Regions from separate parts of the Pseudomonas sp. ATCC 13867 genome, predicted to be linked through region 2. Evidence: predicted binding sites of a transcription regulator. Region 2 holds the regulator's gene; the other holds the start of a gene.
The links. Region 2 encodes LexA, which represses DNA repair genes until DNA is damaged. Its sites were predicted from a motif close to CTGTNTNNNNANACAG; they were not measured.

Region 1 (6,553 bases), 790 kb from region 2:
CTCGGGCATCGCGGCGTTTTCGACCGGAACCAGGGTGTCCAGCGGTTGCTGGGAAATGACGAAACCGCCGGGGTGTTGTGACAGATGCCGGGGGAAGCCGGCCAGTTGCCCGGTCAGCGCCAGTACCCGGCGCAGTACCGGGCTGTCCGGATCGAAGCCGGCTTCGATCAGACGGTCACGGGGCGGACCCTCACGACTCCAGCGCCCACAGCAGTCGGCCAGTGCGCCGACCTGATCAGGTGGCAGGCCAAGCGCCTTGCCCACGTCACGCACCGCCCCGGCGCCCCGATAGGTGCTGACTACTGCGGTCAACGCGGCGCGCGTGCGTCCGTAGCGGCGAAATACATACTGGATGACTTCCTCGCGGCGGTCGTGTTCGAAGTCGACGTCGATATCCGGCGGCTCGTTGCGCTCGCGGGAGATGAAGCGGCCGAACAGCAGGTTGCTGTGCGTCGGGTCGAGTTCGGTAATGCCCAGCGTGAAGCACACCGCGGAGTTGGCAGCCGAACCACGCCCCTGGCAGAGGATGTGTTGCGAGCGGGCGAAGCGGACGATGTCATGGACCGTGAGGAAGTAGCTTTCGTATTCCAGCTCGATGATCAGCCGCAGTTCCTTGCGGATACGTTTAATGACGTTCTTCCTGGCTCCCTCGGGCCAACGCTCGCGGATGCCTTTATGAGTCAGGGCGCAAAGCCAACTGGCTGGCGTGTGCCCTTCGGGCACCAATTCACGCGGGTACTGGTATTTCACATCCCTGCCCAGGTCGAAAGTGCAGCGCTCGGCGATCTTTACCGTTTCCGCCAGCAACTCGGCAGGATAGATCGACGCCAGCGCCTCCCACGGCCGCAGATGTCGTTCGCCGTTGGGGTAGAGGTACTGGCCGGCCTCGTGCACCGGCAGGTGCTGGCGGATGGCGGTCATGCAGTCCTGCAGGGCGCGGCGGCCACGGGCGTGCATGTGCACGTCACCGCAGGCCACGGCGGGAATCTCCAGGCGCGCGGCCTGTTCCTGCAGGCGGCGCAGCTTGCCGGCGTCGTCCGGGCCCTTGTGCAGCTCGACGCCCAGCCACAGGCGCTCGGGGAACAGCTCGCGCAGCCAGAGGCCGTCATCGTCCCGCTCGTCCCGTGGCAGCCAGATTGCCAGCAGGTGGTCGAGGTTGCCGTCGAAGTCCGTGCGCACCAGGCGGTAGCTGCCTTTCTCGGCGCGGCGACGGGCATGGGTGAGCAGGCGGCAAAGGTTCTCGTAGCCGGCCAGGTTCTCGGCCAGCAGCACCAGCTTCGGGCCTTGCGAGAGGCTCAGCTCGCTGCCGGTGATCAGCGCGACCTCGTGCTTCTTCGCCGCCTGCCAGGCGCGGACGATGCCGGCCAGGCTGCATTCGTCGGTGATCGCCAGGGCGCGGTAGCCGAGCTTCTTCGCCCGCTCGAACAGTTCGTCGGCGCTGGAGGCGCCGCGCTGGAAGCTGAAGTTGGACAGGCAGTGCAGCTCGGCGTAGCCGATGCCTTCGAGCGGCGCGTTCATGCGAACCAGCCGTGCAGCAGCAGCGGGCCGTCGTCGCCCACCGGGCGGAACACCCAGGCGCGCTGGCCGCTGCGGGTGCGCACCTGGTAGTAGTCGCGGCGGATGTCCTCGCCGTCCCACCAGCCGGATTCGATGCGTTCGGGGCCGGCCAGCAGCGCCGGGGCGAACTCGCGCAGTGGCTGTGGCTCGGCCAGCAGCCAGCCGGGGCGCGGGGCTTCGGTGACGACTTTTAGCGGTGTGGAGCTGCCCTGCCAGGCGCGCTCCGGGCGATGGTCGGCGCGGCCCCCGAGACTGTACACGGCGTCATCGCCCAACCGTGCGCGCAGGCGTTCGCGCAGCTGTTCCCAGGGCAGCGACTGCTGCGGGCGGTCGTCGAACAGCTCGCGGTGCTGTGGCACGAAGGCCGGCAGGTCGTCGGCCAGCAACCGCACGCTGTGCACCGGGGCGCGCAGTTGCAGTTGCTCCAGGCGGCCACGGGTCAGCTCGAAGAGCATCGCCGCCTCGCGCTCGGCGCTGAGCAGGCCGACCGGCATCAGCGTGTCGCTGCCTTCATGGTGTTCCAGATGGAGGACGAAACGCTGCACGCCGCTGTCGCGTCCGGCGAGGAAGGCGGCGAGATCGGCGGTCAGGCGGCGCAGCGGGAACAGCAGCGCCTGGGTGGACTCCACGTCGAAGTTCAGCTCGATACGCGACTCGAAGCGATCCGGCGGCCGGTAGAACTCCAGGGCCAGCGGGCGCTGGCCGAGCAGGGTGTCGACCTGCCGCAGCACCTGCGGCGGGAAGCGCCGGGCCAGGCTCTCGCGCGGCAGGGCGAGCAGTTGCTGCAGGCTGCGCAGGCCCATGCGGCCCAGGGAGGTGGCGGCGTCGCGGTCCAGGCCGAGGCGTTCCAGCGGCATCCGGCCCAGGCACTGGCGTAGCTGCTCGTTATCGTGGATCGCCAGCCCGTCGTGGCCGTTGGCAAGGATGCGCGCGGCGGCCGGGTTGGGCGCGGCGGTGATGCGGTGGCGGAAGCCCAGGCCGTTCAATTCTTCGCGCAGGCGCGCCTCGAAGCGCGGCCAGGGACCGAACAGTTGCAGGCTGGACTGCACCTCCAGCAGCAGCGCGCGGGGGTAGTGCTGGCTGACCTGCGAGCTGAAGCCATAGGCCCAGGCGGCCAGCAGGTTCTGCCAGCGCTGCACGTCGCCCAGGTCGTACTCGGCGGTGGCGAAGTCGCGGCTCAAGGCCTGGGCGGCGGTGAGCGACTGGCCGGGCTTGAGCCCCAGCGCCCGCGCGGCCGGGTTCACCGCCTGCAGCACGCGACGCTGGGTCGGCCCGGCAAGCAGCGCCAGGGCGGCGTCCGGCTCGGGACGGCCGCGCAACACGCCGTCCATCGCCAGTTGCGGCAGGAGAATGCAGGCCCAGAGCATGCCGGCCTCAGTGCCAGGGCAGCGGAATGGGTCGCGCCGGCGCGAGGCCGCCGCGACATTTGAGCACGCGCAGCTGCGCCGGGTTGGCGTCCAGCGCCAGGCGCAACGCGGCGGGCGAGGGGTTAAGCGCTTCGCGCTGCGAGCGGTAGGCGATGGCCAGGGTCTGCCCGGTTTCGGCGGCCACCTGCAGGCGGCGCAGGGCGCGATCGTCGGCCTGCTGCGGCCAGCACAGTACGGCGCCGCAACTGCCTGAGCGCAGGCACTGCTCGGCGGCCCAGAGCGCATCGCGGCCGCTCGCCCGGACGATGGAGAGCTGCTCCAGCGCGACGCCGGCGGCCTGCCAGGCGGCCGGGTAGGGCACGTGGGGCGGCGCGACCAGCACGATGCGCTCGCCTGCCGCGCTTAGACGAGCCAGGGTCGGCCAGACCAGTTGCAGTTCGCCGGTGCCTTCCGCGACCAGGAGGATTTCGCTGAGCGCCGCTTCCGGCCAGCCGCCGCTGGGCAGGGCAGCGTCCAGCACCGCATGGCCGGTGGGCTGCTGGCTGGGCGGCAGGCCTTGCGGTTGGCCCTTCCAGACCTGCCGCTGGTGGAACAGGGTATCGAGCGCGACCACGCTGCCCATCACGGCCTCCCGGCCGGCGAACGGCGACAGTCATGCGCCCGGCCGGCGGGCCGGGGAAGGGGCGGGGATGAGGGGTGCATGGGATTGCTCGAAAAAAACTGTATGGATATACAGTTTATCCAGTGGGAAGGCGCCGTCAATGCCGGTTGGTCTGACGGGTATTCAGACGCGCCGGGGCGCTGCTACAAGTCCGCTCCGGCGCTTTGGCTCTCGTAGGAGCGGAGCTCCTCCGCGAATCGCCGGCAGGGTCGGCGTCTCCGGCAGGTTCGCGAGCAAGCTCGCTCCTACAGGTGGCCATCGGCGCGCTCTTCGTAGGAGCGAGCTTGCTCGCGAATCGCACGGCACAACGCCCATCGCGAAGCAGGGAATGGCGCATGCAAGCGGTTACAGCAGCAGATACCCCTGCGGCGCTTTCGAGCGTGGCGGATCGGCGATGAACTTCAGCCGCTCCGGCTTCCACCACCCCGGCAGCAACCGCCGCACCGCCGGCTGGTTGAAGCGGTCGTCGAGCAGGTAGATCACCCCCGAATCCGTCGGTGTGCGGATCACCCGGCCCGCCGCCTGGACGACCTTCTGCAAGCCGGGGAACAGGTAGGTGTAGTCGTAGCCGTCGCCGAACATCCCCTGCATGCGCTGCTTGATTTCTTCATTCACCTCGTTCACCTGCGGCAGGCCCAGCGTGGCGATGAAGGCGCCGATCAGGCGCTCACCCGGCAGGTCGATGCCTTCGCCGAAAGCACCGCCGAGCACGGCAAAGCCGATGCCGCGCGAGCCGGTGGTGAAGCGGTCTAGGAAGGCCTGACGCTCCAGTTCATTCATGCTGCGCGACTGTGCCCAGTGCGGGATGTCCGGGTGCTCGGCGGTGAAGCGGTCCAGCGCCTGTTGCAGGTAGGCGTAGCTGCTGAAGAAGGCCAGGTAATTGCCGGGCCGCGTACGGAACTGCCGGGCCATCAGGGTGCTGATCGGCGTGAGGCTGGCCTCGCGGTGCTGGTAGCGGGTGGACAGGTTGCTCAGCGCGTGGACTTCCAGCTGTTCGGCGTGGAAGGGTGACTCCACCTCGCGCCAACCGGTGTCTTCGGGCAGGCCGAGCAGGTCGGCGTAGTAGTGCGCCGGGGTCAGGGTGGCGGAGAACAGCGTGGTGCTGTGGGCCACCTTGAAGCGCTCGGCGAGGAAGGGCGCCGGCACCACGTTGCGCAGGCACAGGGTCGAAAGCACGCGCCGTGCGCTGACGTCGTGGCGGGTGATGTCGAACAGCGAGTGCGGTCCGTAGGCCTCGGCCAGCCGGCAGAAGAGCATGGCGTCGAGGTAGAAGCGCAGCAGCTCGGCCTCGTTGCCGGTGGGCTGGTCGGTGAGGTGGTCGGTGATGGCGCTGACGGCCTTCTGCAGCGCGGCGATGAACAGGTCGGGGATGGTCGGGTAGATCTGGTACTCCACATCCTGGTCCTGGTGCAGCTGGTTCCAGTGCCGGCCGACGCGCTCCAGCGCGCTTTTCAGCTTGGCCGGGGCGACCTTGCGCAGGGCGTTGAACTCGCCCTGGTCCAGCTCGGCGCTGTACATGCCGCGGCCGCGCTCGATGAGGTTGTGCGCCTCGTCCACCAGCAGGGTGACCTTCCAGTCGTTGAGCACGGTGAGGCCGTAGAGCAGGGCGGTCATGTCGAAGTAATAGTTGTAGTCGCCGACCACCACGTCGGACCAGCGGCACAGCTCCTGGCTCAGGTAGTAGGGGCAGACCTGGTGCTCCAGTGCCACCTTGCGCACCGCCTCCTGGGTCAGCCAGCACTGCTTGAGCGCGGCCTCGCGGGCGGCGGGCAGGCGGTCGTAGAAACCCTTGGCCAGCGGGCAGGACTCGCCGTGGCAGGCCTTGTCCGGGTGCTCGCAGGCCTTGTCGCGGGCGACGTGCTCGAGCACCCGCAGCGGCTGGGCGGCCTCCTGCTGGCGCAGGGTCGCCAGGGCGTCCAGCGCCAGGCGCCGGCCGGGAGTCTTGGCAGTGAGGAAGAACAAGCGGTCCAGTTGCTGGCCGGGGAAGGCCTTGAGCTGCGGGAACAGGGTGCCGAGGGTCTTGCCGATGCCGGTGGTGGCCTGCGCCATCAGCGTCTGGCCGTCACGGGCGGCGCGGTACACCGACTCGGCGAGCATGCGCTGGCCCTGGCGGAAATCGGCGTAGGGGAAGCGCAGCGTCTCCAGCCCCTGGTCGCGCTCGACGCGGTGGGCGCTTTCCTGCTCGGCCCATTGCACGAAGCGCTGGCATTGCAGCTCGAAGAAGGCGCGCAGGTCCTCGGCGGCGAAGCGCTCGCGGAACTCGGTCTCCTTCTGGGTGATGACGTTGAAGTAGACGACGGCCAGGTCGATGGCGTCGATCTCCAGGGTCTGGCAGAGCAGCCAGCCATATACCTTCACCTGCGCCCAGTGCAGCAGCCGGTGGTTCTGCGGGATGCGTGCGACGTCGCCGCGATGGGTCTTGATCTCTTCCAGCAGGTTTTCGTTCGGGTCGTAGCCGTCGGCGCGGCCGCTGACCACCAACCCCGGGTATTCGCCGCGCAACGGCAGTTCGGCGATGTAGCCCAGCCCGCGGCGGGAGACCACCGTGGCGTGCCCGGCCATGCCTTCCTGAGCCGTGGGAGCGGGGGTGAAGCGCAGGTCGAGGTCACCTTCCTTGGCGGTGAATTCGCACAGCGCGCGCACGGCGATGGCGTAGCTCATGCGGGCCCGTCCGCCTCGCCCTGCCAGCGTACGTAGCAGACTTCCACCGGCATGCCGTGCTCGGCGCAGAAGGCCAGCCAGCGCTTCTGATTATCCTGCAGGCGGTCGCCGGGGCCTTTTACCTCGATCATCCGGTAGCGCGCCTCGCCAGGCCAGAACTGGATCAGGTCGGGCATGCCGGCGCGGTTGGTCTTCGGGTCGGCCAGCAGACGTTCGAACCACAGCTTCAGGTGGGCCGCCGGCAGGCAGTGCAGGGCCTGCTCCAGCAGGTTTTCGTCGAGCAGCTCCCAGTGTACGAAGGGCGAGA
Region 2 (6,553 bases):
CTGGCGCAGGCCCCGGAAGCCTGGCTGAGCCGCCTGCTGGCCGCCTACGCTGCACTGTTCCAACCACCGAGTGAGCCGAAGAAGGCCAAGGTCGATCCGACCCAGCCGTTGATCCAGGCGGTGAACATCGATGAAGAAGCGCCGGTCGAGCTGGGCCACGAAGAGCTCGAGGCCTGGCGCAAGTCCCTGAAAGAGCTGGTGCTGCGCTTTCGCGCGTCGCTGACCGAACTCTGATACATGCTCTGATACGCACGGGTACGACCAGTCGGTCGGTCGGCGGAACGTTGGGCTAGGGTGTAGCGAATGTGACTGTTACACTACGCGTTCTGCTGTGGAGAACCCTTGCTATGCCAACCTCGTTTCTGGAAATCGTAGAGCTGCCTGACGGGCGTATCGTGCTGCGTCGCGCAGATGATGAGGAGGCATTGGTGACCCTGGAATTTTCCGCCGATGCCAAGGGCTTCCTGCAGGGGCAGCACATCGAGATCGCCAAGGCGATGTTCAATGTCGGCGTGCAGATGGCGGGGCGCCTTGCCGAAGGCAGTGACGCCGGCATGGACGAAGGTCCGCGCGTCCTGCACTAAGGTTCGTTCTGGCTTCGCGGCGGTCGCGGCGAAGCCTTCCCCTCATCCCAGGCGAATGTTCAGGCTCTGTGCCTGGCCGGCGATAGCGGCGCGGGATAACTGCGCGCGCGCCTTGGCATTGAGATTCAGCCAGCTCACCACGGTATGACTGTTGCCCAGGCGCAGTGCCTCGCAGGCCAGGGCTTGTGCGGCCGCCTGGTCGCGCGCCGGCAGCAGCAGGATGCGTTCGCGGTTCAGGCCGGCCTTGCGCAGCCAGTCCGGGGTCAGGCTGGAGGGTGGGGCGATCAGGGTCAGCCAGCGCGAATCGCTTTCCTCGCTCAGCTCGCGGAGCATCGGCGCCAGCAGCGTCAGGCATTGGCCGGGGAGGCCGCGCAGGGCGATCTCGCTGAAAGCGCTTTCGTCATCGGCGGGTTGTTCTTCCATCAGCTCCGGAAGCAGGGGAGCAGTACCGCTCGCCCAGAGTGCTTCCTGGAACAGCGGGAGTTGCGGCAGGTTCAGCGGCTGCGGGTACTGCATGGGTATCTCCTGTTCAGCGGCGGATTACGCCGACGCTCAAGCCTTCGATGATCAGTTCCTGTTCCTTGAGATCGACCTCGATGGGGGCGAACTCAGGGTTCTCGGCGATCAGCCAGACCTTGCTGCCTTCGCGCTTGAAGCGCTTCACCGTTACCTCTTCACCCAGGCGGGCGACCACGATTTGGCCGTTGCGCGCCTCGCGGGTAACGTGCACGGCGAGCAGGTCGCCGTCGAGGATGCCGACATCCTTCATGCTCTGCCCGCGCACGCGCAGCAGGTAGTCGGCCGGCGGGTTGAAGAAGGTGGGGTTGATGCGGCAGGTGTCGTCGACGTTCTGCTCGGCGAGTATCGGCGCGCCGGCGGCAACGCGACCGATGATCGGCAATTCGTCGTCATTGGCGGCGGCTTTGGGTTCGAAACCGGGAATGCGGATGCCGCGGGAGGCGCCCGGGGTCATTTCGATGGCGCCCTTGCGGGCGAGGGCCTTCAGGTGTTCCTCGGCGGCGTTGGGGGATTTGAAGCCGAGTTCCTGGGCGATTTCCGCGCGGGTGGGCGGGTAGCCGTTGTCTTCCAGGCAGCGTTTGATGAAGGCGAGGATCTCGGCTTGGCGCGGCGTCAGCTTCAGCATGTCCATACTCTGGCTTTTTATACAGTGCCTGGAATTATATACAGTGATGACGGGCTGGCAATGCCTATTTTCGCGCGGCTGTCGGCTCCACCCCCGTGGATGTAACCTGTGCCTGTTGGCAAGCGTCTTGCTGAGATTCAGTCATCTCGTCGTATTGCCTATAATTTTGTTAACAATCGATCGCACTTCGCTTGACAATACAAGAGGCTGAAACGTATGTTTCAAACAAGTGTTTGTCAGGCGGAATAGTCATGGCCCAGTCGGAAACCGTCGAACGCATCCTGGATGCTGCGGAACAGTTGTTCGCGGAGAAAGGCTTCGCTGAGACTTCTTTGCGTCTTATCACCAGCAAGGCGGGGGTTAACCTTGCGGCGGTGAACTATCACTTCGGCTCGAAGAAGGCGCTGATCCAGGCGGTCTTCTCGCGCTTCCTCGGGCCGTTCTGTTCCAGCCTCGAGAAGGAGCTGGATCGTCGCCAGGCCAAGCCCGATGCGCCACGAGCCACTCTGGAAGAGCTGCTCGAGCTGTTGGTCGTCCAGGCGATGGCGGTGAAGCCGCGCAGCGGCAACGATCTGTCCATCTTCATGCGTCTGCTGGGCCTTGCTTTCAGCCAGAGCCAGGGGCACCTGCGCAAGTACCTTGAAGAAGTCTACGGCAGGGTGTTCCGCCGCTACATGCTGTTGGTGAACGAAGCCGCGCCGCGCCTGCCGCCGTTGGAACTGTTCTGGCGCGTGCACTTCATGCTCGGCGCCGCGGCGTTCAGCATGTCCGGCATCAAGGCGTTGCGGGCGATGGCCGAGAACGACTTCGGCGTGAGTACGTCCATCGAGCAGGTGATGCGCCTGATGGTTCCGTTCCTTGCCGCCGGCATGCGTGCCGACAGCGGCATCAGCGATCCGTCGCTGGCCGGTGCCCAGCTCAAGCCGCGTGCCAAGGCCCCCGCCAAGGCCTGAGCCGAGCTGGGCGGTACAGTCGTGATCGGCTAAAGTAGCCGGCCATGACTGACCTCGATTTCCTCCATATTTCCCTGTCCGACCAGATGCTCTACGGCTTTGCCGGCGAGCACCTGTGCTTGCGCCTGGCGATTTCCAGCGCGGCCAACGGCGCTGGCGAGTCGAGTGGTTCCGGCTGCACGCCGCGTGGCCTGCATCAGGTTCGTGCGCGCATCGGCGAAGGTCTGCCCAAGGGGGCGGTGCTCAAGGGGCGGCGCTGGACGGGCGAGGTCTGGACCCGGGCGCTGCACGATGAGTGCCCCGGCCGCGACTGGATTCTCACACGCATCCTCTGGCTCAGCGGCTGCGAGCCGGGGCGCAATCGAATGGGGGAGGTGGATACCTTCCGCCGCTACATATACCTGCACGGCACGCCGGACTGCGAACCCATGAGTGTGCCGCTGTCCCACGGCTGTATCCGCCTGCGCAATGACGACCTGCTGGAACTCTTTCCCCGAGTGCCCCTCCATTGCCGGGTCCGTATCGAAGAGGCCGCCTGCCCCGACTGGCAGGCGCCACAACTGAACTGAAAGGAATGCACATGCAAGGCTCCCTGATGCTCGACATCGGCGGCACCTGGCTGACCGCCGAGGACCGCCAGATCCTGCGCCACCCGGAAGTGGGCGGCCTGATCATCTTCGCCCGCAACATCGAGTCGCCGCGCCAGGTGCGCGAGCTCTGCGCAGCCATCCGCGCGGTGCGCCCGGATCTGCTGCTGGCAGTGGATCAGGAAGGCGGTCGGGTGCAGCGTCTGCGCCAGGGCTTCCTGCGCCTGCCGGCGATGCGCGCCATTGCCGACAACGCCAATGCCGAGCGCCTGGCCGAACAGTGCGGCTGGCTGATGGCGACCGAAGTGCTGGCGGTGGGGCTGGACCTCAGTTTCGCTCCGGTGCTGGACCTGGATCACCAGCGCAGCGCGGTGGTCGGCAGCCGCGCCTTCGAGGGCAGCCCCGAGCGCGCGGTCGCGCTGGCCGGCGCCTTCATCCGAGGCATGCACGCTGCCGGTATGGCGGCCACCGGCAAGCACTTCCCCGGCCACGGCTGGGCGGAGGTCGACTCCCATGTGGGAATCCCGGAGGACGAGCGCAGCCTGGAAGAGATCCGCGCCTGTGACCTGGTCCCGTTCCAGCGCCTGTCGGGCGAGCTGGATGCGCTGATGCCGGCCCATGTGATCTACCCGCGGGTCGACCCGAATCCCGCCGGCTTCTCCCGGCGCTGGCTGCAGGACATCCTGCGCGGCGAGCTGGGCTTCGACGGAGTGATCTTCAGCGACGACCTGTCTATGGCCGGCGCCCATGTGGTGGGCGATGCCGCCAATCGCATCGAGGCCGCGCTGAACGCCGGTTGCGACATGGGCCTGGTGTGTAATGATCGCGCCTCCGCCGAGTTGGCCCTGAGCGCGTTGCAGCGCCTGAAGGTCACTGCGCCGGCGCGCCTGCAACGCATGCGCGCCAGGGCCTGGCCGGGTGCCGAGTACAAGCAGCTGCCGCGCTGGCAGCAGGCCGTGGGCGAACTGCGCGCCGCACAACTGATCGACTAAAGGATTTGCCATGACTGTCTACGCCATCATCGGCGGCACCGGCCTGACTCAACTGGAAGGCCTGACCCTGAAGGACTCCGTCGCGCTGGACACGCCCTACGGCGCGCCTTCGGCTGCCATCCAGCGTGGCGAGTTCGCCGGCCGCGAGGTGTTGTTCCTCGCCCGTCACGGCCATCCGCATCGCTTCCCGCCGCACCAGGTGAACTACCGCGCCAACCTTTGGGCGTTGCAGCAGGCAGGGGCGGAGGCGGTTCTGGCGGTGAACGCGGTGGGCGGTATCCATGCGGCGATGGGTAGCGGTCATCTTTGCGTGCCGCACCAGATCGTCGATTACACCTGGGGCCGCGAGCACACTTATTTTGCCGGTGACATCGATCACGTTACCCACATCGATTTCAGCCATCCGTATGACGAAGGGCTGCGCCAGAAGCTGATCGGGGCTCTGCGGGCGCTGGGCTATTCGCATAGCAGTTATGGTGTCTATGCCGCGACCCAGGGGCCGCGCCTGGAAACCGTGGCGGAGATCGCCAAGCTGGAGCGCGACGGCTGCGACATCGTTGGCATGACCGGTATGCCCGAGGCGGCACTGGCCCGTGAGCTGGAGCTGCCGTACGCCTGCCTGTCGCTGGTGGTGAACCCGGCGGCCGGCAAGTCCAGCGGCATCATCACCATGACCGAGATCGAGCAGGCGCTGCACGAGGGCATCGGCAAGGTGCGTGAGGTGTTGGGGTGTGTGTTGGTGGGCTGAGGAGGCTCGCCGCAACCTTTGGGCCATCGCGGACGAAGTCCGCCCCTACGGATTGGGTAGGGGCGCGAAGAGTGCGTCGATATCGCTTTCCTGCAAACGCAAGCCGCTGTCCTTGCCTTCCTCCAGCACGCCAGCGGCCAGGGCGGTCTTGCGAGCCTGCAACTGCTGGATCTTTTCTTCCAGGGTGCCGCGGGCGATCAGTTTGTAGACGAACACCGGTTTGTCCTGGCCGATGCGGTAGGCGCGATCGGTGGCCTGGTTCTCGGCGGCCGGGTTCCACCAGGGGTCGTAGTGGATCACGGTGTCGGCGGCGGTGAGGTTCAGGCCGGTGCCACCAGCTTTCAGGCTGATGAGGAACAGCGGTACGCGCCCCTGCTGGAAGTCTTCCACCGGCTGGCGGCGGTCGCGGGTTTCGCCGGTGAGGAGCGCATAGGGAATGCTCCGTGCCTGCAGCTGCGCCTGGATCAGTTCGAGCATCGAGGTGAACTGCGAGAAGAGCAGGACGCGCCGTCCTTCGGCCAGCAACTCGTCGAGCATCTCCAGCAAGGCGCTCAGCTTGCCTGAGTGGGTTGCCGGCAAGTCCGCCTGCAGCAGGCGCGGGTCGCAGCAGACCTGGCGCAGCTTGAGCAGCGCGTCGAGCACGACGATCTGACTGCTCGCCAGCCCCTTCCGGCGGATTTCTTCGCGGACCTTGCGGTCCACCGCCAGACGCACGGTTTCGTAGAGGTCGCGCTGGCGCTCGTCGAGTTCCACCTTGTGGGTGATTTCGCTCTTGGGCGGCAGTTCGGTGGCGACCTGGTCCTTGCGGCGGCGCAGCAGGAAGGGCTTGATGCGCGCGTTCAGGTGCGCCAGGCGCTGGCTGTCGCCGGCCTTTTCGATAGGTTGGCGGTACAGGCGTGCGAAATGGCGCGCATCGCCCAGCCAGCCCGGCAGCACCAGGTTGAACAGTGACCAGAGTTCGCCCAGGTGGTTTTCCAGCGGCGTGCCGGTCAGGCACAGGCGCTGCCGGGCGTCGAGACGGGCCGCGGCCTGGGCTGATTTGCTGCTGGCATTCTTCAGATATTGCGCTTCGTCGAAGACCACCAGGTGCAGCGCTTGCCTGGACAGCGCGTCGATGTCCCGGGGCAGCAGGGCATAGGTGCTGAGCAGCAGGTCGTACTGCGCAAGGTCGTCGAAGTGCCGTTGGCGCTCGCTGCCGTGCAGGGTGAGCGCGCGCAGCTCCGGGGCGAAGCGCGCGATCTCGTCCTGCCAGTTGGCCACCAGGCTGGTGGGCATCAGGATCAGGACGGGGCGGTCCAGGCGCCCGGCGCGTTTTTCCGTGAGGATATGGGCGAGCACCTGCAGGGTCTTGCCCAGCCCCATATCGTCGCCTAGGATGCCGCCGAGCTCCAGGTCGCGCAGCGCCTGCATCCAGGCGAGACCTTGCAGTTGGTAGGGGCGCAACTCCGCCTGCAGGCCGTCCGGTGCCACACAGGGCTGTTGCTGGAAGTCGCGCAGGCGCCGGACGAGGTGCAGCAACTGCTCGCCGCCTTGCCAGCGCAGCGG

Region 1: imuA (translesion DNA synthesis-associated protein ImuA) is a predicted target of LexA. The motif match lies at 3,645-3,660, and genes of this name have one in related genera.

The regions. Positions count from the first base shown of each region.
Region 1 covers NC_020829.1:2,863,453-2,870,005, reverse strand. Annotated here, with positions in the region: gene H681_RS12840 (error-prone DNA polymerase) at 1-1,518, opposite strand, end outside; gene H681_RS12835 (Y-family DNA polymerase) at 1,515-2,924, opposite strand; gene imuA (translesion DNA synthesis-associated protein ImuA) at 2,932-3,546, opposite strand; gene H681_RS12825 (ATP-dependent DNA helicase) at 3,931-6,246, opposite strand; gene H681_RS12820 (VRR-NUC domain-containing protein) at 6,243-6,553, opposite strand, start outside.
Region 2 covers NC_020829.1:3,656,873-3,663,425, reverse strand. Annotated here, with positions in the region: gene H681_RS16250 (DUF6586 family protein) at 1-234, shown strand, start outside; gene H681_RS16245 (hypothetical protein) at 348-584, shown strand; gene sulA (SOS-induced cell division inhibitor SulA) at 627-1,100, opposite strand; gene lexA (transcriptional repressor LexA) at 1,114-1,728, opposite strand; gene H681_RS16230 (TetR/AcrR family transcriptional regulator) at 1,980-2,681, shown strand; gene H681_RS16225 (L,D-transpeptidase) at 2,726-3,250, shown strand; gene nagZ (beta-N-acetylhexosaminidase) at 3,262-4,260, shown strand; gene H681_RS16215 (S-methyl-5'-thioinosine phosphorylase) at 4,271-5,008, shown strand; gene H681_RS16210 (DEAD/DEAH box helicase) at 5,054-6,553, opposite strand, start outside.